DNA from 4 places in the Pantoea sp. R13S299 genome. Region 3 is predicted to be linked to each of the others. Evidence: riboswitches for the same ligand, from Rfam matches in the RefSeq annotation. Region 3 holds a riboswitch; each other region holds the start of a gene.
The links. Region 3 has a riboswitch for thiamine pyrophosphate ahead of ACN1CO_RS16890 (TenA family protein). Riboswitches for the same ligand answer to the same signal wherever they lie in the genome.
Positions count from the first base shown of each region.

Region 1 (5,577 bases), 230 kb from region 3:
GCACCGCACGGCCCCAGGTTGAGCTGAACGGCATGATGAAAGCCATGAACTCGGGCAGTGATATAGACTCTGTATTCAGTACCTTTGCGTCAATCATCCGTGCAACGCCTAACCCTGGCAATGCTGCACAATCGTCTATTGATACTGCGTTGAAGCAACTGGATATCTATCGGCAGCAGTGGCAGGCGTTCACTGAAAAATACGCTTCATAATGTCCTGATGATCCTGCAGCTGGCCTGAAGGCGATGTCTGCAGGATCCCCCCTCTGATACTTTGTCCCTGAACAAAAAGCACAGATTACACATTTACAAATTTAAATGTATAAATATAATGGCGCCTCTTAAACATCAGAGGACTTTTTGTTATGCCGTCACTTTTTACCCCCCTGAACCTGGGCGATCTAAAACTTCGCAACCGCATTGTCTTGCCACCCCTGACACGCTGTCGCAGTGAACAGCCGGGCAACATTCCCGGCGAGTTGATGGTGGAGTATTACCGCCAGCGTGCCAGCGCGGGACTGATGGTCACCGAAGGCACCCAGATTGAGCCTCGCGGGCAGGGTTATGCATGGACGCCGGGGATCCACAGCGACGCGCAGATCGCGGGCTGGAAAAAGGTTACCGAGGCGGTACATCAGGAAGGTGCCACGATTTTCTGCCAGCTCTGGCATGTTGGCCGCGTATCACATAATGAACTTCAGCCAGGTAAGCAGCCACCGGTAGCGCCTTCAGCCATCGCAGCCGACAACGTCCGGGTATTCATTGAAACCGGACCAGGCGCGGGGATACTGACCGCACCCAGCGAGCCGCGGGCACTCACCACAGAGGAAGTGAAAGAGATCGTGGCGCTCTACCGGCGCGCAGCGGAGAACGCCAAAGCAGCCGGTTTCGACGGCGTGGAACTGCACTCTGCTAACGGTTATCTGATTAACCAGTTTATTTCAGAACATACCAACTTCCGTACGGATGAATATGGCGGCTCAGCGGAGAATCGTCTGCGTTTCCTGCGCGAAGTCGTTGAGGCGGTCAGCTCAGTCTTTGGTAGCCATCGTGTGGGCGTCCGGTTTGCGCCGCTGTTTTCGAGTACCGACGAAGAGCGCGTCTATCTCGGTCTGGTTGAAAGCGATCCCCACGCGACCTACATCCGTGCCGCGCAACTGCTGAATGAGCTGGAAGTTGGCTATCTCTCGATTGCCGAAGCGGACTGGGATAATAGCCCGGATATGCCAGAGAGTTTTCGCGTCGCACTGCGCGAAACATTCCGATCTCCGATCATCTATTCGGGACGTTACACGGCTGAAAAAGCGCAGCATGTGCTGAAAAAAGGCTGGGGCGATCTGTTTGGTTTTGGCCGTTCGTTTATTGCCAATCCCGACCTGCCTGCGCGCATTCAATCAGGTTATCCGCTGAATGAGGTCGATAATGCCTCCCTGTATGGCGGCACTGAGAAAGGCTATACTGACTATCCTGTTTTTCAATCCTGATACTCTGTGAGGCGGCATGTCCCCCGAAAATGCCCTGAAGTTACTGTCCAATCCAACCCGGGTGGCAGTGCTGAAGTGGCTTAAAAATCCTGAAGAAGCGTTTGCGGGCTATACCCAGCTCTATCCCTTCGATCAGTACGGCGTTTGTGCCAGCCTCATACAGGACAAGGCGGGCTTATCACAGCCCGCCACGTCGTTATGCCTGAAAGCGCTTCACAGTGCCGGGCTGGTCGAAGCCAGCAAAGTCGGGAAATGGACCTATTATCGCCGCGCCGAACCGCGTATTCGGGAAATCACCGACGCGGTGACGCAATCACTTCAGGCGCTTTAAAAGCGTCAGCGTTCAGGGTAATGTAGATTTCAGTCCCCTTGTTCCAGGTGTGACGCCTTACGAATTGATCAACTCAGGATCAGAAAATGTTTATGTCAGTTCTGTCTTTCACAACCGTCACCACCACCGTGCTCAGCGGCGGCGTGGGCGACTCTGTGACTGGCACCTGACACAACAGATTCCCTCTCCCCGCCGAACCGGACGGGGACCTGCTCTCCGTTCTTAAAAACTGAATGGAGCCAGGTCATGATGACATCTGAAAGTGCACTTTTAATCATCGATATGCAGCAGGGCCTTTTTCATGGTCCAGCGGCGCCTTTTGCCGCAGACAACATTCTGTCGAATATCACTCTGCTCATCACCAAAGCACGGCAGTCTGACGTGCCCCTCTTTTTTGCACGCCATATTGGCCCCGATGATTCCCCTTTCAACGAGCAAAGCCCGCTGACCCACCTGATACCGGAACTGCAGGTTAACCCGCAGTCAGATGTCGTCTTTACAAAAAGATATCCCAGCTGTTTCAGAGAGACCGGCCTGCAACTTCAGCTTAAGCAAAGAGGCGTGAAACAACTGGTGATAGCCGGGATGAAAACCGAGTTCTGTGTTGATACCACCTGTCGCGCCGCACCGGAGCTGGGTTTTAAGGTCGTGCTGATTTCCGATGCGCATACCACCGTCGATAATCCGCACCTCTCTGCGGAAAAGATTATTGGTCATCACAATCAGACGCTGGCAGGACCCTTTGTGACGCTGGCAACCGCCGCTGACTGGCCGTCCGGTTCTGCCCGTTAATCCCGCTATTCGGGTTTTGCACCCTGCACGCGGCTTGACGAAGCTGCCCGCTTAACTTACAACTAAACCCGTCAGGGGAGTCTCGCCAGAGAGACTGAGAGGCTAATAGCGCATTGCGCGGCTTAGCGACCCTTAGAACCTGACCCAGTTGATACTGGCGTAGGAAGACGGGTATCGCATCAGATACTTGCCGCAGGGGCGCGATCGCGACGTCTCTGCTTTTCCCCTCCGTATCACGGGTCTTCGTTAACTGATAACGAGGCCACAGTGAAATATCTCATCCTGAATCTCTCTCTTCCTCGCCGGTGGATACCATGAGCCGCTGGTCGGTGCTTGGCAGCGGCGTGGCCGGGCTATGTGTCGCCACACTGCTTGTGGAGCGGGGAGAAACTGTCGAAATCATTACGCAGCCGGACTGTCGTGCCGCCTCACACTGGGCGGGCGGCATGCTCGCGCCCTGGTGCGAAGCGGAAAGCGCGCCGCCGCAGGTGATCGAATGGGGCCAGCACGCGGCGGGCTGGTGGGCGCAACGCGTGGATGGCGTGGAACAGCAGGGCACGCTGGTGGTGGCGCCACCGCGTGACAGCCGCGAACTGACGCGCTTCGCCAGCATGACGCAGCAGCATCAGTGGGTCGCGCCCGGAGAGATTGAACCGGCGCTGGAAAACCGCTTTGCCCGCGGCCTGTTTTTCGCGGCGGAGGCGCATCTCGATCCCCGCCGCGCGATGCAGCAACTGCGCGACAAGCTGCAGCAGGCTGGCGTGTCCCTTCACAGTGGAAAACCCAGCGGCAAAATCATCGACTGCCGTGGCATCCACGCCACGGATGAGCAGCCCACGCTGCGCGCCGTGCGAGGCGAAATGCTGATCCTGCAATCACCTGACGTTCAGCTTTCCCGTCCCGTCCGGCTGCTGCATCCACGCTTTCCCTGCTATCTGGTGCCGCGTGCAGGCGGGCACTTCATGCTGGGTGCCACCATGGTCGAAAGCCATGACAGCAGTCCGATCAGCGCCAGGGCGATGATGGAGCTGCTCAGTGCCGCTTATAGCCTGCATCCGGCGCTGGCCGAAGCGCGCATTGTGGAGAGCGGCACCGGTCTGCGTCCCGCCTACCGACAGAACCTGCCGGAAGTCCGCTATGAAAATGGCCGTTTCTCGCTAAACGGGCTTTACCGTCACGGCTTTTTGCTGGCGCCGATCATGGCTGAAAAACTCATGCTGCAACTCACACAGGAGATGACTCATGCGAGTTCAACTTAATGGACGCACGATTGAAACCGATGCTGGCACGCTGGCAGAGCTTATGACGGAGCAGCAGATTGACCCGCGCACCGTCGCCACAGCACTGAACGGCGAGTTTGTGCCACGCAGCCGTTATGCCAGCCAGATGCTTGAGGCGGGCAGCCAGCTGGAAATCCTGTCACCGATGCAGGGAGGTTAACCATGTTCTATCAATTCACTCCGCAATCCCGCTTTCTGCTCGGCACCGCCGGTTATCCGTCACCGGACATCCTGCATCAGGCGATCGACGCGTCAGGCGCAGAAATTATTACCGTCAGCCTGCGTCGGGAAGGCAGTGAAGGCGGAGCCTTCCGCACGCTGCTGCAACAGCTCAACAAACGTATTCTGCCGAACACCGCAGGCTGCCACACGGTGAAAGAGGCGGTGACGACGGCGCAGATGGCGCGTGAACTGTTCGATACGCCTTGGATCAAGCTGGAAGTCATTGGTCATGCCGACACGCTGCAACCCGATCCCTTTGCGCTGGTGGAAGCCGCGCGGATCCTCTGCGCTGACGGCTTCCAGGTCTTTCCCTACACCACCGAAGATCTGATTGTCGGCGAGAAACTGCTGGAAGCGGGCTGTGAAGTGCTGATGCCCTGGGGCGCGCCGATAGGTTCCGGTCAGGGGCTGCGCAATATCGAAGGGCTGCGCACGATGCGTGCGTGGTTTAAAGATGTGCCGCTGATAATTGATGCGGGCATCGGATCGCCGGGCCAGGCGGCGCAGGCAATGGAGATGGGTTTCGACGGCGTGCTGCTCAACACGGCGGTGGCAAAAGCGCGCGATCCGGTGCGGATGGCCGGGGCTTTTGCCGCCGCGATTCACGGCGGGCACGAGGCGTTTCAGGCGGGATTAATGGAGCAGCGCGACATGGCGTCAGCTTCCACGCCCATTTTTGGTCTGGCACAGTTTTAAGGAGCGGCAATGGAGCGTTATCAGCGACAGACCATGTTGCCGGAGATTGGCGAAGCGGGGCAGCAGCGGCTGAGCGGGGCACGTGTGCTGGTAGTGGGCGCGGGCGGCCTTAGTGCGACGCTGCTGCCGTTACTGGCAGGCGCGGGCGTCGGGTTTATTCGACTTTACGATGGCGATCGGGTCGAGCTGCACAACCTCCACCGGCAGACGCTTTTTGGCATCGACGATGTAGGGCAGTCAAAAGCAATCTGCGCTCAGCGCGCGCTGGCGCAAAGAAATTCTGACTGCCACGTTGAGGCGCATTCACACTCGCTTAGCGCCAGTCAGCTGCCGCAGGCGCTGGAGGGAATCGATCTGGTGGTGGATGCGGCGGATAACTTCGCCATCACTTATCAGCTATCAGACGCCTGTTATCCGCGCGGCCTGCCGCTGATCTGCGCCTCAGTACTGGGTCGCAAAGGCTATGTCGGCGGATTCTGCGGCGGTGCGCCTGGCTATCGCGCGCTGTTCCCGCAATTACCCACGTCGTCAGGGAACTGCAACACGGCTGGCGTGATGGGACCTGCGGTGTCAACGCTGGGCGCAATGCAGGCGCAGATGGCACTGAGCGTGTTGCTGGAACTGACGCCATCGCCACTCGGCTGCATGATCCACTGCGATTTTGTGGACTGGCATGTGCGGCAGTTTCGCTTTGACGATGCGCCAGAACCGGACGCGCCAGGCACGCCGTTTATCGATCTGCCGATGCTGACGGAGGACGATTGCATTGTGGA
Region 1 covers NZ_JBLYEF010000003.1:279,399-284,975, reverse strand. The annotation lists gene ACN1CO_RS15700 (hypothetical protein) at 1-212, shown strand, start outside; gene ACN1CO_RS15695 (alkene reductase) at 365-1,483, shown strand; gene ACN1CO_RS15690 (ArsR/SmtB family transcription factor) at 1,500-1,814, shown strand; gene ACN1CO_RS15685 (cysteine hydrolase family protein) at 2,061-2,606, shown strand; TPP riboswitch at 2,670-2,789, shown strand; gene ACN1CO_RS15680 (FAD-dependent oxidoreductase) at 2,921-3,865, shown strand; gene thiS (sulfur carrier protein ThiS) at 3,849-4,046, shown strand; gene ACN1CO_RS15670 (thiazole synthase) at 4,049-4,804, shown strand; gene ACN1CO_RS15665 (HesA/MoeB/ThiF family protein) at 4,814-5,577, shown strand, end outside.
Region 1: it holds a riboswitch for thiamine pyrophosphate, as region 3 does, so the genes downstream of both, ACN1CO_RS15680 (FAD-dependent oxidoreductase) here and ACN1CO_RS16890 (TenA family protein) in region 3, are expected to answer to the same signal.

Region 2 (5,577 bases), on a different contig from region 3:
CATAAGCCTGATGTTTTATCGCCAGCTGCCAGTAGTCATTGATAAACAGGCGCGCGTCATAGCGTTTACCCAGCGCAATCGCCTGGGCAATGGCGGGCTCGGCGACCTCATCGGGCTGATCTTTGATACGCAGCTGCAGCGTGCGAACGCCCATCTCCAGCAGGCGTTCAATCCACTCAGGGCTATCAACCACCGGATAAAGCCCCAGTCGCGGGGCGGTAGCAGGGAATACGGGCATCGTTACTCCTCCTTAATGGCATCGGCGGGATGATACAGTTCACCGCCGTGGCTGCGAAAACGGTCTGACATCTGCGCCATGCCCACTTCGACCGGCTCGGCACGGGCATCCTGACGTGCAGCAAACTCGCGCACCTCCTGGGATATTTTCATCGAGCAGAATTTAGGGCCGCACATCGAGCAGAAATGGGCCACCTTGCCCGACTCCTGCGGCAGGGTTTCATCATGCATCTCCCGCGCCGTATGGGGATCCAGCGCCAGATTAAACTGATCTTCCCAGCGGAATTCAAAGCGTGCTTTGGACATGGCGTTATCACGGATCTGCGCACCGGGATGGCCTTTGGCCAGATCGGCGGCATGCGCCGCGATTTTGTAGGTGATCAATCCCTGCTTCACATCCTCTTTGTTGGGCAGACCCAGATGCTCTTTGGGTGTGACGTAACACAGCATGGCGCAACCAAACCAGCCAATCATGGCGGCACCAATGCCTGAGGTGAAATGGTCATAACCGGGAGCGATGTCGGTGGTCAGCGGGCCAAGCGTGTAGAAGGGGGCTTCATCGCACAGGTCGAGCTGTTCAGTCATATTGCGGCGGATCATATGCATTGGCACGTGGCCCGGACCTTCAATCATCACCTGAACATCATATTCCCAGGCAATACGGGTCAGCTCACCCAGGGTACGCAGTTCGGCAAACTGCGCCTCGTCATTAGCATCCTGAATCGAACCCGGACGCAGGCCATCGCCCAGCGACAGAGAGACATCGTAAGCGGCGCAGATTTCACAGATCTCGCGGAAGTGCTGATAGAGGAAGCTCTCCTGATGATGCGACAGGCACCATTTCGCCATGATCGATCCACCCCGCGAAACAATGCCGGTCAGACGTTTCGCCGTCATCGGGACATAACGCAGCAGAACGCCCGCGTGAATAGTGAAGTAATCGACGCCCTGTTCCGCCTGCTCAAGCAGCGTGTCCCGGAATATTTCCCAGTTCAGCGCCTCAGCCACGCCATTCACTTTTTCCAGCGCCTGATAGATCGGCACGGTCCCGATGGGTACCGGGCTGTTTCGCAAAATCCATTCGCGCGTTTCATGAATATAACGGCCGGTCGAGAGATCCATCACCGTGTCGGCACCCCAGCGTGTCGACCAGACCAGCTTTTCCACTTCTTCCTCGATGGAGGAGGTCACCGCCGAGTTACCGATGTTGGCGTTGACCTTCACCAGGAAGTTGCGGCCAATGATCATCGGCTCTGATTCCGGGTGATTGATATTGGCAGGAATGATGGCGCGTCCGGCCGCCACCTCCTGACGCACAAACTCGGGTGTGATGCTGGCTGGCAGATGCGCGCCAAAACTGTGGCCCGGATGCTGTTGCAGCAGCACCTTACTGCGGATTCGCTCACGGCCCATGTTTTCCCGCAGGGCGATAAACTCCATCTCCGGGGTAATGATCCCCTGGCGGGCATAGTGCAGTTGCGTGACGCGGCGGCCTGCGCGGGCGCGGCGCGGTGTGGGAAGATGATCGAAGCGCAGATGATCCAGCCCCTCGTCAGCCAGCCGCTGTTGCGTATAGCCCGAGCTATTCTGTTCGAGAAACTCGCTGTCGTCGCGTTCAGCAATCCAGCGAGCGCGCAGCTTTTCCAGGCCGCGATGCACATCGATCTGTGCCGCGGGATCGCCATAGGCACCCGCCGTGTCATAGACCGGCACCGCTTCATTTTGCTCATAGAGAGGCTGTTCTTTGCTGCCGCCAATGTGGGTCGGGCTTAGGGTGATTTCGCGCATGGGCACGCGAATATCTTCCCGGCTGCCGGTAATCCAGATGCGACGGGACTGGGGAAAGGCACTGCCGCTTTGCAGGGAATCGATAAATTCCTGCGCCTGGGCACGCTGTTCACGACGGGTCATTTTTGGTTCAGACATAGCAATCTTCCAGTTAAGGGGGAACGATGCTTGTCCGGAGTTCGGAAGGAGTAACCGTATAAACAGCACAGGCGTGCCGGCATACAGAGAAGATTTACTCTTGTTCCCTTCGCAGGTTCTAACCTGATCAGGTTCCGCGGATCCCGAATTAACGGTCTCAGCCCAACTGGGCACTCCGACAAGAAGCTGTTTTCACATTGAGTTCTGATAACAGACTCAGGCGTAAAAACCTTAGTTTTCAAAGCAAAAAAAAAAGGTTCTTTGGAGAGCACTCCTCAGAACCTGTTCAGCATAAAAGGGCTACGGGATAATCTCAACCCTTTTGCCAGCGATGACTATCACGCCGGACGGGCGATATGGCTGTCATTCGCCACCTGCGGGGGGACAAGCTTGTTATCCCATGCCAGCTGAATCAGCTTATCTTCCAGTGTAAAGCGTGCTTCCAGCACTTCGCCCACTTCGGATAGCGCCTGCTGGAAGGTCATACAGTTTTCGTCGTCAATCGCCTGCTGCAGGTGACCGTCATACAGTTGCATCAGACGCTCAGTATTGGCTTCCAGCGGGGGATAGATCTGCGCAGCAGCAATCATCGGGCTATCGCCACTCATTTCACTGATGACGCGCTCATAGATACTGAAGTGACCCGCAGAAAGATAATCGACCAGGCCGTGACAAAAGTTGTCCAGCGCCTGCTCATCCAGACGCGTCAGCGCCTCTTTATTTGGTTTAAGACCGACCAGGTGATAATAGGTCACCAGTAGCTGACGACGGGCTTCAAGCCACGAATCGACCAGTTCATTACTGCCACCTACGCGTTCAGCCAGGACGTCTAACTGGTTAAGCATATCTAACTCCATGTGAGTTATAGTTGTTTATCTACACACTTAACATCAGGGCTTCAGCGTGCGATTTGACGCTAAGGATGACGAAATAAATGCAATGCGAAATCTCAAGCGTAGACGCTGGATGGTGGATTGTCAGCCATGAACAGAAACTTTGGTTGCCACAAGGTGATTTACCCCGCGGAAACGCCGAAAAATTTGGTTTGACTGGCAGTAAGGCCCGTACCATTGGTGAGTGGCAGGGTGAAAAAGTCTGGCTGATTTGTGAGCCGCGCGCCTCCGATATGTTCTCAGTCCGGCAGTTGATCGATCAGGATGTGGAGCTGTTTCAGCTGGTGGGTCGCGGTGTGCAGCTGGCGGAATTCTACCGTTCTCATCGCTGGTGCGGCTATTGCGGCCATGAGATGCACCACAGCAAACATGAATTTGCCTGTCTCTGCAGCCATTGCCGTGAGCGTTACTATCCGCAGATTGCGCCCTGCATCATTGTGGCTATCCGTCGCGGCGATGAAATCCTGCTGGCGAATCATGCCCGCCATCGCAATAAGGTCTACACCGTGCTGGCGGGTTTTGTCGAAGTGGGCGAGACGCTGGAGCAGGCCGTGGCTCGCGAAGTGATGGAAGAGAGCAATATCCGCGTTAAAAACGTCCGTTACGTGACCTCCCAGCCGTGGCCCTTCCCGCAGTCGCTGATGACAGCGTTCATGGCGGAGTATGACAGCGGCGATCTGCAACATGACGGCAAAGAGCTGCTGGATGCGGCCTGGTTCCGTTTTGATGACCTGCCGCTGCTGCCACCGCCAGGCACCGTGGCGCGCCGTCTGATTGAAGATACCGTCGCCCTGTGCCGTGCCGAAGTGTAGAAGTGCTACACTACACGCCTGTTATTGAGAGAGTGTTGAGATGAGTGAACTGAAGAACGATCGTTATTTACGTGCCCTGTTACGTCAGCCGGTTGATGTCACGCCGGTATGGATGATGCGACAAGCCGGGCGCTATTTGCCGGAATACAAAGCGACACGCGCCCAGGCGGGTGATTTTATGTCGCTGTGTAAAAACGCCGAGCTGGCCTGTGAAGTCACCCTTCAGCCGCTGCGCCGTTATCCGCTGGATGCCGCCATCCTCTTCAGTGACATCCTGACCATTCCGGATGCGATGGGACTGGGTCTCTACTTTGAGACCGGCGAAGGCCCGCGCTTCTCTAACCCTGTGACCTGTCGCGCTGACGTTGAGCGTTTACCGGTGCCCGATCCAGAAATGGAGCTGGGCTATGTGATGAATGCGGTCCGCACCATCCGTAAGAATTTGAACGGCGATCTGCCGCTGATTGGCTTCTCTGGCAGTCCGTGGACGCTGGCCACCTACATGGTGGAAGGCGGTAGCAGCAAGGCGTTTACCAAAATCAAAAAAATGATGTATGCCGATCCCGCTACGCTACACGCGATGCTGGATAAGCTGGCCGACAGCGTGATCCTCTATCTCAACGCTCAGATCCGTGCCGGTGCGCAGTCCGTGATGATATTTGATACCTGGGGCGGCGTGCTGACCCGTCGTGATTACCTTGAGTTCTCACTCCATTACATGCACAAAATTGTTGATGGCCTGCTGCGTGAAAACGACGGTCGCCGCGTGCCGGTGACGCTCTTCACTAAAGGCGGCGGACAGTGGCTGGAAGCGATGGCAGCCACCGGTTGTGATGCGCTGGGTCTCGACTGGACTACCAATATTGATGATGCACGCCGTCGTGTAGGCGACAAAGTTGCGCTGCAGGGCAACATGGATCCTTCTATGCTCTATGCTGCACCGGAGCGTATCGAGCAGGAAGTGGCCGGCATCCTGGAGCGTTTTGGCTCGGGCACCGGTCACGTATTCAATCTGGGGCACGGTATTCATCAGGATGTTCCACCCGAAAATGCAGGCGTCTTCGTTGAGGCGGTGCATCGTTTATCACGTCCCTGGCATCAGGAGTAATCATGGATATTGCCGCACTTCGCGCTGAGCAGTTAAAACGCGCCGCTGACGTGGTGCGTGAAGATGACTTTGACGTATTGCCGCCCCGCTTTATTGGCGGAGCGGACGTTGGATTTGAGCAGGAAGGCACCGTTACGCGGGCAGCGATAGTGATACTGGAGTATCCCTCGTTAAAACTGGTGGAGCATCGCATCGCGCGCGTTGAAACCACCATGCCGTATATTCCGGGCTTTCTCTCTTTCCGTGAATATCCGGCACTGATGGCCGCCTGGCAGATGCTGGAGCAAAAGCCGGACCTGCTGTTTGTGGATGGGCACGGTATTTCGCATCCAAGGCGACTGGGCGTCGCGTCGCATTTTGGCCTGTTGGTCGATGTGCCGACGATTGGCGTCGCCAAAAGCCGCCTGTGCGGCCGTTTTGACGATCTGGATGCGCAGCCTGGCAGTCGTCAGCCGCTGATCGACAAAGGTGAGCAGATAGGCTGGGTATGGCGCAGCAAACTGCGCTGTAATCCGTTGTTTGTCGCCACCGGCCATCGCGTCAGCCTGGATACCGCGCTGCAGTGGGTCGAAAACTGTACGCGCGGTTACCGGTTGCCGGA
Region 2 covers NZ_JBLYEF010000008.1:5,319-10,895, reverse strand. The annotation lists gene thiE (thiamine phosphate synthase) at 1-238, opposite strand, end outside; gene thiC (phosphomethylpyrimidine synthase ThiC) at 241-2,163, opposite strand; TPP riboswitch at 2,251-2,351, opposite strand; gene rsd (sigma D regulator) at 2,502-3,008, opposite strand; gene nudC (NAD(+) diphosphatase) at 3,098-3,868, shown strand; gene hemE (uroporphyrinogen decarboxylase) at 3,909-4,976, shown strand; gene nfi (deoxyribonuclease V) at 4,979-5,577, shown strand, end outside.
Region 2: it holds a riboswitch for thiamine pyrophosphate, as region 3 does, so the genes downstream of both, thiC (phosphomethylpyrimidine synthase ThiC) here and ACN1CO_RS16890 (TenA family protein) in region 3, are expected to answer to the same signal.

Region 3 (5,577 bases):
AAAACCGCTGCCCGCCAGCGACATTGAACACTGGCTGTATCAGAAATAACGCTAGTAACCTGCCCGCAGCGCTCGCTGCGGGCTCTCTTATTACTCACTGCCGATGGCGTAGCGTTCAACCGGAGTGATGCTTTTAATCAGTTTGTTATCAAACATAAATTGCTCATAAGCCTGATAGCGTGCGCGATCCAGTTTTGCCGGATCGGCGGCAAACAGTGGCAGCGTGGCACGCCATGCCTGATGGTTTAACGGCGTTTTCAGTTCCGGATGCGCGCGGGCAAAGGCCAGCCAGCTCTCTTCAGGATGTGCCTGCAACTCCGCATTCCCCTTCTTCAGTGCCCGCAAAAACTTCTGAATTTTCTCCGAGTGCGCCTCATCACGGTTAGCGACAATAATCAGCTCGTCGTAGGCCGGAACACCATAATCTTCGACGTTGAGCACCACCGGTGCTTTACCCGCCAGTTTCATCTCCAGCGCTTCAATATTGCGATAGCCGCCGATCACCGCATCCACCTGGCCGGTCATCAGGGCGCTGGTGAGCTGAAAATTGACGTTAACCAGCTTCACCTGATCGGCTTTGACACCGTCATGGGCCAGCATGGTCGCCAGCGTTGCCTGTTCAATGCCGCTGACCGAATAGCCGATGCGTTTCCCTTTTAAATCCGCCGGTTTTTTTACCGTTTTATCTAACGTCATCAGCGTGTTCAGCGGCGTGTTAATCAGCGTGCCCACTCGCATCAGCGGCAGGCCCTGATCGGCGAAGAAATGCAGCTGCGGCTGATAGGTGATTGCTAAGTCCGCCTGCTTTGCTGCTACCAGACGTGGCGGCAGCGCCGGATCGGAAGGCGGCACGATGTTAACGTCCAGCCCTTCGGCTGCAAACGCGCCGGTCTGCTGAGCCACCATAATCGGCGCGTGATCGGGATTGATATACCAGTCGAGCACCAGCGTCAGTTTTTCCATCGCCTGAGCCTGGGTTGTTAAGGAGGCGCTGAACAGCAGGGTAAACAAAGGTAGTTTAGTCATGGGGTTTCTCATTGTTGAGGTCATTAAATTGTCTCGGGGTCCCAGGTGATCAGGCGGCGCAGCAGGAGATCGACAGACAGCCACAGCGCCAGCGTCATCAGCACCAGAATGAAGAGCGCGGCGAAACACATGTCGCTCTGCATCCGGGCGTTGGCATTCAGCATCACGAAACCCAGCCCTTCTGCTGAGCCGACCCATTCACCGATGATTGCCCCGATCGGCGCGACGGCCGCCGCCATCCGCAGGCCCGAACCCAGCGCGGGTAGCGCCGCTAACAGCCGGACATGACGCAGCTGCGATGCCTGTGAAGCGCCCATAGTGCGAGCCAGATCGAGATAGCCGGGCGTGACGCGACGCAGGCCATCAAAAAAGGTGGAGGTGACCGGGAAGAAGATCACCAGCACGGCCATGGCGACTTTGGCGCTCATACCAAAGCCAAACCAGAGCACCAGCAGTGGTGCCAGGGCAAACACCGGAATCGCCTGGCTGGTGATCACCAGCGGCATCATCCAGCGCTGTAACCACGGCGAAAAGGTCATGCCCAGTGCCAGCACACCGCCCAGCAGCACGCCGAGCGCCATGCCGGTGAGGATCTCGATCAGCGTAATCAGCGTGTGATGGCGGAGGTAGTCCGCGTTCTGGCACAGCGCGGCGGCGACCGCAGCGGGCGAGGGCAGCAGAAACGCCGGAATAGAAGTCAGGGTGACGAGCCACCACAGCGCAATGAATCCGGCAAACAATGTCACTCCCCGGCGAAGACCGGCGAAACGTGATCTCATCCGGCTATCCTGCTTAGCTGCTTCAGCAATGCGACCTGACTCTGCAATACCTGTAGGTCATCGGCGGCCCGCGGTGGCTGGCCCTGCAGGGGCGGGCAGGTTTCTATCCCCGCAGAACCGATCACCAGCAGGTGATGACTGAGCCGGCAGGCTTCAGCAGCATCATGGGTAATCAGCAGCACGGTGTGCCCGACCAGCACTTCCGCGGCCAGTGTCTGGATCTGCGTCCGGGTCAATGCATCCAGCGCGGAGAACGGCTCATCCATCAGCACAATCGGCTGACGGGTATAAAGGGTGCGGGCCAGCGCCGCGCGCTGACGCATCCCGCCGGAGAGTGTCGCGGGCCTCGCACTGGCACAGTGACTCAGACCGACCCGTTCCAGCAGATGCTGCGCCCAGTCGCGATCGGCTTTCTCTCCGTTCAGGCGGCTGGAGAGGCAGACATTCTGTTCCACCGTGAGCCAGGGATAGAGCAAATCCTGTTGCCCCATCCAGGCGATGCGGCCGGTCAGCGGCAGACCGTCGCTGCCGCTAATCAGTCCGGAAGTTGGCGGCGTCAGACCGGCAATGACCCGCATCAGGCTGCTTTTACCCACGCCGCTGGCACCCAGCAAGGCGGTAAATGCGCCGCCCGCGATCTCCAGATTAAGCTCGCTGAAAAGTGTCTGCTGACCCAGTGTCAGGCTGAGCTGGCGAACTGAAATCCCCGGCGGATTCATGGACTGACCTGAATAGAGTCAGCGCGATTGAGACCCATCTGCCAGAACGCCGCTTCCAGCCGGGTCGCGGTGGTGAAAATCTCTGACAGCGGGTCAAAACGGTGTTCACCCGCGCGCTGCTGAGCCAGCGTTTCAAACAGCATGAGTGAGGAACCGACGCCCGCCAGGTAGGCTTCATCGCCGTAGTTCTCAATCCATGCGGCGTAGGGATTTCCCTCAAAGCGTGTCGCAGGATCGTCCAGCAGCGTCAGGCCAATTTCAGCGTAACCGGCCACACACGGCATCAGCGCCGTCATCAGCTCCAGCGCATCTCCGGTGTGACCCACGTCCAGCACGTAGCGGGTGTAGTTGATCGTTTCCATTGCCTCGGGTTCACTCGCCATCGCCGCCTCGCTGATGCCCCATTGCTGGCAGTAAGCCAGATGCAGCGGCAGCTCGCTGACGATGGCGTTAAGCGATGCGGTCGCGCTGCGTAACGCGGCTGGCTCTGAGAGTTTGCTAATCAGCAGACCCCAGGCACGGGCGAAGTGCAGCAGGAACAGATAATCCTGGGTGAGATAGTGGCGGAAGGCGGGCGGTGGCAGCGTGCCCTGACCGAGTTGCTGCACAAAATCGTGCCTGACATAGGCGTGCCAGTGACGGCCCGCCTGCTGGCGCAGACGACCATAAAAGCCGGTTTCGAAAAGCGGATGTGACATGGGATCTCCAGTAACAGGGAGATCCGGGCATACGGTCTGGAACAGGGGATAGTGCAGGAGATGACGCAGAAAAATCTGCCGACCCGTCCCTTCGCTGGCATGACCCAGATCAGGTTCAAAGGGTTCGGCTTACGCCATCTCAGCCCATTACAGGACACCCCTCGGAGACATTGGTTATACGATAATTAGTGCCGGAGTACAACGGCACGCGAGTGCGTTATTTAGTGACAACGTCACTCAAGATCGGCCCCGTTGCTGGCAATTACTTTCTTATACCACCAGAAAGACTTCTTGCGCGTGCGCGCCAGCGTGCCGTTACCCAGGTCGTCACGGTCAACGTAGACGAAACCGTAGCGCTTGCTCATTTCACCGGTTGAGGCGGCAACCAGGTCGATGCAGCCCCAGCTGGTGTAACCCATCACCGGCACGCCATCTTCAATGGCATCACCCATGGCGCGGATGTGTTCACGCAGATAGCTGATGCGGTAATCATCATTAATCTCGCCTTTCGTGTCGATTTCATCGCGCGCGCCCAGGCCATTCTCCACCAGGAACAGCGGTTTCTGATAGCGGTCATACATCATGTTCATGGTAATGCGTAAGCCAAGCGGATCGATGCCCCAGCCCCACTCGCTGCGCGGCACATGGGGATTAGGCAGGGATTTGACCACATTGGCGGCGCTGCTGTTCTGCTCGTTCATCTCCGCCGAGGCGCAGCGTGAGGCGTAATAACTGAACGAGACAAAATCGACGCTGTTTTTCAGAATGTCGGCATCACCCTCTTCGATCTCAAGCGTCACACCTTTCTCCCGGAACACCCGCGCGGCATAGGCCGGATAAGCGCCGCGCGCCTGCACATCGATAAAAAACAGGTTTTCGCGATCTTTATCCAGCGCCGCCCAGACATCTTCCGGCTTGCTCGACCACGGATAGAAGTTGCCGCCTGCCAGCATGCAGCCAACCTGGTTAGCCGGATTCACTTCATGCGCGATCCGCGTGACCAGCGCGCTGGCAACCAGTTCGTGATGTGCCGCCTGATACTTCACCTGCTCCTTATTCTCACCCGGTTCGAACACCAGACCAGCTCCGGAAAACGGGCTGTGCAGCAGGATATTGATCTCGTTAAAGGTCAGCCAGTATTTCACCAGCCCATCAAACGCCTCGAAACAAGTGCGGGCGTAACGGGCAAAAAAGTCGACCATTTTGCGATTGCGCCACGAGCCATACTCCGTGACCAGATGCATTGGCACATCAAAGTGGCACAGCGTCACCAGCGGTTCGATATGATATTTCCGGCACTCTTCAAAGACGGCACGGTAAAAGGCGATGCCTTCCGGATTAGGTGTCAGTTCATCGCCATTGGGATAGAGACGGCTCCAGGCAATTGAAGTGCGAAACACGCTGAACCCCATCTCCGCCATCAGCGCGATATCCTCCGGATAGCGATGATAGAAATCGATGGCATCATGGCTGGGGTAAAACTCATCGTCACGCAGGGTAAAACGCTTTTCCAGACCTAGTTTGACCGGCATACGGTGCGGGCCATGCGGGATCATATCAACGGTGGTTAAGCCCTTTCCGCCCTCACGATAGCCGCCTTCACTCTGGTTGGCGGCCAGTGCACCGCCCCATAAAAACCCTTGCGGGAACCTTGAATCAGACATGCAATCCTCTTTTCAGGGTCAGCGTGACCCTTTCCTTTAGTGGCTATTAATTGCGCTAGTGCGTTCTGTAACGGGCGCAGATTGTGCGGCGGTCACGGATTCGGATTCACTTTCTGTTTCAGGAATATCTTCAAACCCTAACAGTAGCGTCAGCACAAACGACAGCACCACCGACAACACCATGACCGCACCGACCCAGACAATACTCATGGGATTAGCCGGGTCGAAGAACTGTACGCTGGTGAACAGGCCCGGTGAGGCCATCGAATGGCTGGCCAGCCCGCCAATGCCCGCGACCGCGCCGCAGATAAAGCCACTGATCAGACAGGCGATCAGCGGGCGTTTGAGGCGCACCGCGACGCCATACAGCGCCGGTTCTGAAATCCCGGCAATAATGGCGGAGGCCGCCGCCGCAAGGGCAGTCTGGCGCAGTTCACGGTTTTTAGTCCTGAACGCCACCGCCAGAGACGATCCGCCCAGCGACAGGTTGGCACCAATCTCAGACGGCATCACCATGCCTTCTTTGCCGGTTTCGGCAATGGTCTGGATAATGGTCGGCGTAAACACCCGATGCATCCCGGTCATCACCAGCAGCGGCCAGATAGCGCCCATAATCGCGACGGACAGCCAGCCAAGGTAGCCATGGACGGTGTAAACCAGCGCGGAGATACCACTACCGATCCAGATGCCA
Region 3 covers NZ_JBLYEF010000003.1:513,336-518,912, forward strand. The annotation lists gene ACN1CO_RS16870 (EAL domain-containing protein) at 1-49, shown strand, start outside; gene ACN1CO_RS16875 (ABC transporter substrate-binding protein) at 91-1,026, opposite strand; gene ACN1CO_RS16880 (ABC transporter permease) at 1,050-1,805, opposite strand; gene ACN1CO_RS16885 (ABC transporter ATP-binding protein) at 1,802-2,524, opposite strand; gene ACN1CO_RS16890 (TenA family protein) at 2,521-3,222, opposite strand; TPP riboswitch at 3,292-3,394, opposite strand; gene ACN1CO_RS16895 (6-phospho-beta-glucosidase) at 3,456-4,886, opposite strand; gene ascF (PTS cellobiose/arbutin/salicin transporter subunit IIBC) at 4,923-5,577, opposite strand, start outside.

Region 4 (5,577 bases), on a different contig from region 3:
TTAAATGGCTGTTACTCGGCGCAGCACTGCTGATCTGGCTGGGTGGCTGGTTATGCTGGCGCTGGTGGCGCAGCGGCAAGAGCCGCGACTGGGCGACCGCCTGGCTGCCACCTGAACGCCTGCGCTGGGCAGGACCGCTGGGGCTGGTGATCGCTGTCGCGGCATTTGCTGGCATTCAGTTCCATCCGATGATGCCGATTTTCCGCCATCTGCTATGGCAGGTTTTCTTCGCCTGACGCTTAACGACGCGGGATGCCGAGCACTTCGGCCTCCCGCGTGTCGCCCGACAGCAGCTGTCGGGTCTCGCCATCCCAGTAAACCCGTCCATCCACAATCACCACGCTGCGCGGCGCAATCTGCTGTGCATCTTCCAGACTGTGCGACACCATCAGCAGCGTGATGCTGCGCGCTTCACAAACCGAACGCACCAGTTGCAGCATCTCTCCGCGCAGCGCGGGATCCAGCGCAGAAAAAGGCTCATCCAGTAGCAGCACCGGCCGATCACGCAGCAGACAGCGTGCCAGCGCCACTCGCTGTCGCTGTCCGCCCGACAGCTCGCCCGGCAGACGGGTCAGCAGATCGCCTAATCCCACCTGATCGGCCAGCGCGGCCAGCTGCTGACGCTGCTCAGCGCTGAGTTTTAATCCCGGATGCAGCCCCAGCGCCATGTTCTGCTGCACGCTGAGGTGCGGAAACAGGTTGTTCTCCTGAAACAGCATCGAAACCGGTCGTCTGGCCGGGACGCTGTGGGTGTGATCCTGGCCGTCAATCATCAGGGTGCCCTGTTTCACCGGCAGAAAACCGGCGATCAGGCTCAGCAGGGTGCTTTTTCCGGCTCCACTGGGGCCGAGAATCGCGATGCGCTCCCCACGCGTGGCAGTGAGGCTGAAGCGCATCGGCAGATGCTGATAAAGGTATGTGAGGTTATCAAGAGTCAGCATGGCGGCCTGGTAATTTTTCCATTAGCGTGAACAGCAATAAGCAGAGCAGCAGCAACAGCAGGGCGGTGACCGCGCCATCTGCGCCACGATAGGCACCAATCTGCTGATAAAGGTAGAACGGCAGTGTGCGGAAGTCGGCACTGCCAAACAGCGCCACCACGCCGAAATCACCAATCGACAGCACGCAGGCAAAGGCCAGCGCCTGGGCCAGCGGACGTTTCAGCGCCCGCAGTTCTATCAGCCGCAGCCGGTTCCAGCCGTGGATATCCAGTGAATCGCAGAGTCTGCCGTAGCGCTCGGCGACATCCCGCATCGGGTTTTCCAGCACTTTCAGCGCATAGGGAATGGCGATCAGCGCATTGGTAAAGATCACCAGCCCCTCAGCCGAATCGGGCAGGCCGATGGTTGCGTTGAACAGCAGGAAAAAACCGGTGGCGAGCACGATGCCTGGCATCGCCAGAATCAGCATGCCGCTGGTGTCGATCAACTGTGCCGCAATCGGACGCTGACGCAGACGCAGCTCGCGACTGCTCCACAGCAGCATCATGGTCAGCACCACACAGATCAGGCCGGCACCGAGGGCGATGCGCAATGAGGTAAAGGTGGCCTGCCAGAGGTCAGGCTGCGCCAGCGCGCCACGCAGTCCGCCGTGCAGACCATCGACGATGACCGCCGCCAGCGGGGGCAGCAGCAGAATCAGCGCCAGCAGGATCAGCAGTGCATCCATCAGCTGTGCTCCGCGCGAATCCTGCGGATCACGCCAGCCGTTCAGCTGGCTGCTTCCGGCAGGAATCGCTTTACTGAAGCGCTGGCTGAGCAGCACCAGCGTCAGACAGCAGCCGAGCTGGATCAGCGCCAGCAGCGCTGCACGTCCGGGATCGTAGTCATAACTCAGCGCCTGGAATATCGCCAGCTCGATGGTGGTAGCCTGCGGACCGCCGCCCAGCGACAGTACAGTGGCAAAGCTGGCGAAACAGAGCATAAAGATCAGCGCACCGGTCGGCAGCAGCTGACGCCGCAGCCACGGCCACTCCAGCAGACGGAAATGATGCCAGCCACGCAGGTCAAGCTGTGCCGCTAGCTGACGCTGTTCTGCTGGGATGCTCTCCAGCGCCTGCAGCATCAGGCGGGTCGCCAGCGGCAGGTTAAAGAAGACGTGCGCCAGCAAGATGCCTGACAGACCATAGGGGGAGAAGTGATAATTCAACCCTGCCAGCTGGCACAACTGCGCCAGCCAGCCGACTCGACCATAGACGGTCAGCAGACCGAACACCGCGACCAGCACCGGCAGCACCAGCGTCATGGCGCACAGGCGCAGAAGCAGCAGACGACCAGGAAAACGGCGTCGATAGAGCGCCCGCGCCAGCGGTATAGCAGGCAGCAGCGACAGCAGGGCGGAGAGCAGCGCCTGACCGAAAGAAAACATGATAACGTGATGCAGGTAGTCATCCTGCAGCACGCCGCGCAGGTCCGTGTCCGGCGCGGCACTCCAGAGTGCGCCAAAGGCCAGAAACGCCACGATGGTCAACAACACCGTGGCGAGGGAACCGGGAATCAGCCAGCGCGGCATCAGCGGCTGACGGCGCGTTGCCACTGGCTTATCCAGCCCGAACGCTGGCTGGCAACCTCTTCCGGCGAGAACTGCAGAGCAGTAGAAGGCACGTTAAGCGCCGCGAAACCGGCAGGCAGCGGCGTGTCGATCACCGGGTACATCCAGTTGCCGGTGGGGATAGTGCGCTGGAAGTCAGGCGAGACCATAAACTTCATGAACTGCTGTGCCAGTGCTGGCTGTTTGCTGCTGGCTAACTGCGCGGCAACTTCGACCTGCAGATAGTGACCCTCTGCAAATGGCGCCGCGGCGTAGTTCTCTTTCTTCTCTTCGATGATGTGGTAAGCCGGAGAGGTGGTGTAGCTCAGCACCAGATCGCCTTCACCCTTGAGGAACAGACCATAGGCTTCACTCCAGCCTTTGGTGACCGTCACGGTTTTCTGCGCCAGCTTTTGCCACGCCTGTGGAGCCTGATCGCCATAGACCTTCTGCATCCACAGCAGCAGACCTAATCCGGGAGTGCTGGTACGGGGATCTTCATAGATCACCCGCCACTTCTCCGGACTGTCGACCAGCTCTTTCAGGCTTTTTGGTGGATTTTTCAGGCGGGTTTTGTCATAGACAAAGGCGAAGTAACCGTAATCGAACGGCACGAAGGTGGTGTTATGCCAGCCGTCGGGCAGTTTTAATTTTGAGGTATCGACCTGACTTTCAGCAAACAAGCCGGTTTTCTGCGCCGCCTGCACCAGATTGTTATCCAGTCCCAGCACCACGTCCGCTTTACTGTTTTTGCCTTCCATGCGGACGCGGTTCAGCAGCGAGACACCATCTTCCAGCGTGACGAATTTCAGCTCGCAGTTGCACTGGGCTTCAAAGGCTTTTTTTACCGCCGGGCCAGGACCCCAGTCAGCGGAGAAGGAGTCGTAGGTGTAGACCGTGAGAACCGGCTTGGCCGCCAGAACGGGGGCGGAGAGTAACAGCAGCACCGGCAGAACTTTGTTTAACACTTTGCGCTCCTTCAGGAGTATAGGGGATGAGTCGCAAAGGATCTGAGCACAGAGGCCTCTCAAATCCCTACGTCGGTATTAACCGAATCAGGTTCGACGGGTATTTCTCAGCTGCTTGCTTGTGGCAAGCCGCACCCCGTTGAGAACGTCACATTCTAGTCATTTCAGCGCCGGGGCGAAAGCGTCACAACGCCGGTGGCGCGAACCAGGCCGATTTAAAATCAAACCAGCCCAGCGTATTCATCCGGACGCCGCGCATGCTGCGCTGTCCTTCAAGCAGCAGCCAGTGATGAAACAACGGATGCAGACCAGCTTCTTCGACCAGCTGTTTACTCCATTCAGCCAGCGGCAGCGTTTTCTCGCGCCAGCGGGCCGCATCGCCATGCCAGTCGATCGGCAGGCAGTGATGCAGCAGTGGGATCTCATAAAGCTGCGCAAACAGCGAGTAATTAAGCGGCAGGGTGAAGTTCACGCTGCCCAGCCAGATGTCACTTTCCGCGTCGCCCTGATACCAGCTTTCGTAGCTGATCTCACGGGTCTCCAGCGTGACGCCATGCTCTGCCAGCAGCGGACGCAGCGCATTAGCGATGCCTTCATGCTCCACGTGCTGGCTGTACCAGGTCAGCGTCAGATGCGTTAAGCCGGGCGGTTTTTCCACGGGCGTCAGGTCGCGCCGGTGATGCCAGCGTGGCAGCAGACCATACGCCGGAAACCAGTAGCGCTGATAGCCGACACCGGCGTGATTGAGCAGGGCGATGGGGTTAAACAGGTAGCTGACCCAGCGTCGCACTGCCTCGTTGCGGCCCTGCTCTGAACGCTGGTCAAACAGCAGATAGTAGCAACCCTCTTCAAGGCGGCTCTCCTCCTGAACTTCATCGGCGCTGTCGCCCTGCAGACGGACGCCGGCATAGACCAGCTCATCGCTGATGTCGGGCAGTACCCAGATAGAGACATCATCAATCAGCGCGCGAAAACCGAAGTAGTCATCAAACGCTTCGATCTTCAGCTGGCTCTCCTGATTGCGGATCACCCGGTAAGGACCGGTGCCAACGGGCTGGCGGGCAAAGTCGTGCAGCGTGGGCCATTCGCGCGGCAGGATCATCGCACTGACGCTGCCCAGCAGCCAGGGCAATCCCTCGTCAGGCTGGCTTAAACGGATATCCAGCGTCCAGGGGGCGGGCGAGTCGATCTGCGCAATATGGGAAAAAAGCGGATGCGGGCGCTGACGCTCCAGCGTCGCCAGCACATCCTCCATCTCCAGTTCTCTGCCGTGATGGAAGCGAATCGCCGGACGCAGGAAGAAGCGCCAGTGAAGCGGGGACGTCTGCTGCCAGTGGTGCGCAATATCGGGTTCGATTTCCCCGTTTTCCTCATTTATCCGCGTCAGACCGTTGAAAATCTGTCGCGCAATGTGGGTTTCCGAGCGCCGCAGCGCCGAGCCGGGCAGAAGATTGAGCAGCGGACGATAGTAGAGCACCCGCAGGATATGCTTGCCCTGCCGGAAACTGCGCCCCAGATGCGCGCTGATCATCTGACGCACCTGGTTTTTATCACCTACCAGCTGGACCAGTTGATCGATGCGATCCTGTTCCAGCAAATCCTCGGCACGCTGCTGCTGCAGGGCAAGGCCGGTGTAGCAGAAGGTAAGCTGCGATCGCTTGCCGCGTCCGGCTTCAGCCTGCCAGATCAGCCAGCCTGCGGCCTGCATCCTGTTGAGCAGATTGCGCATATGGCGGCGCGAGCAGTGCAGCAGATCAGCCAGTTCGCTGAGCGTAATCTCCTGTGTCTGACCCTGACAGCTTTGCCACAGGCGGATGAACTGCTGCTTCAGACGTGATGAGGACATAAAAGGGGAACTCCCTGTGAAAAGCGCTCTGTTTTTCCTGCCTCATTTTAAGAGCAAACTTTATGCTATGGGAAGAGCGGGAGGCATTCAGCAGTGAATGGCGTTCGACCCTCACTTCGCTGTTCAGCGGAGTGCTTTTCTGAGTAGGGTGCATTTACACCGCCAGCAGATGATCTCTGCTGGCTTTTTTCATGTTGCGCGGTATCGTCTACGCTTCTTTTTCCCCTCTGTTTG
Region 4 covers NZ_JBLYEF010000002.1:431,115-436,691, forward strand. The annotation lists gene ACN1CO_RS12920 (DedA family protein) at 1-236, shown strand, start outside; gene thiQ (thiamine ABC transporter ATP-binding protein ThiQ) at 240-941, opposite strand; gene thiP (thiamine/thiamine pyrophosphate ABC transporter permease ThiP) at 928-2,535, opposite strand; gene thiB (thiamine ABC transporter substrate binding subunit) at 2,511-3,497, opposite strand; TPP riboswitch at 3,544-3,646, opposite strand; gene sgrR (HTH-type transcriptional regulator SgrR) at 3,682-5,343, opposite strand.
Region 4: it holds a riboswitch for thiamine pyrophosphate, as region 3 does, so the genes downstream of both, thiB (thiamine ABC transporter substrate binding subunit) here and ACN1CO_RS16890 (TenA family protein) in region 3, are expected to answer to the same signal.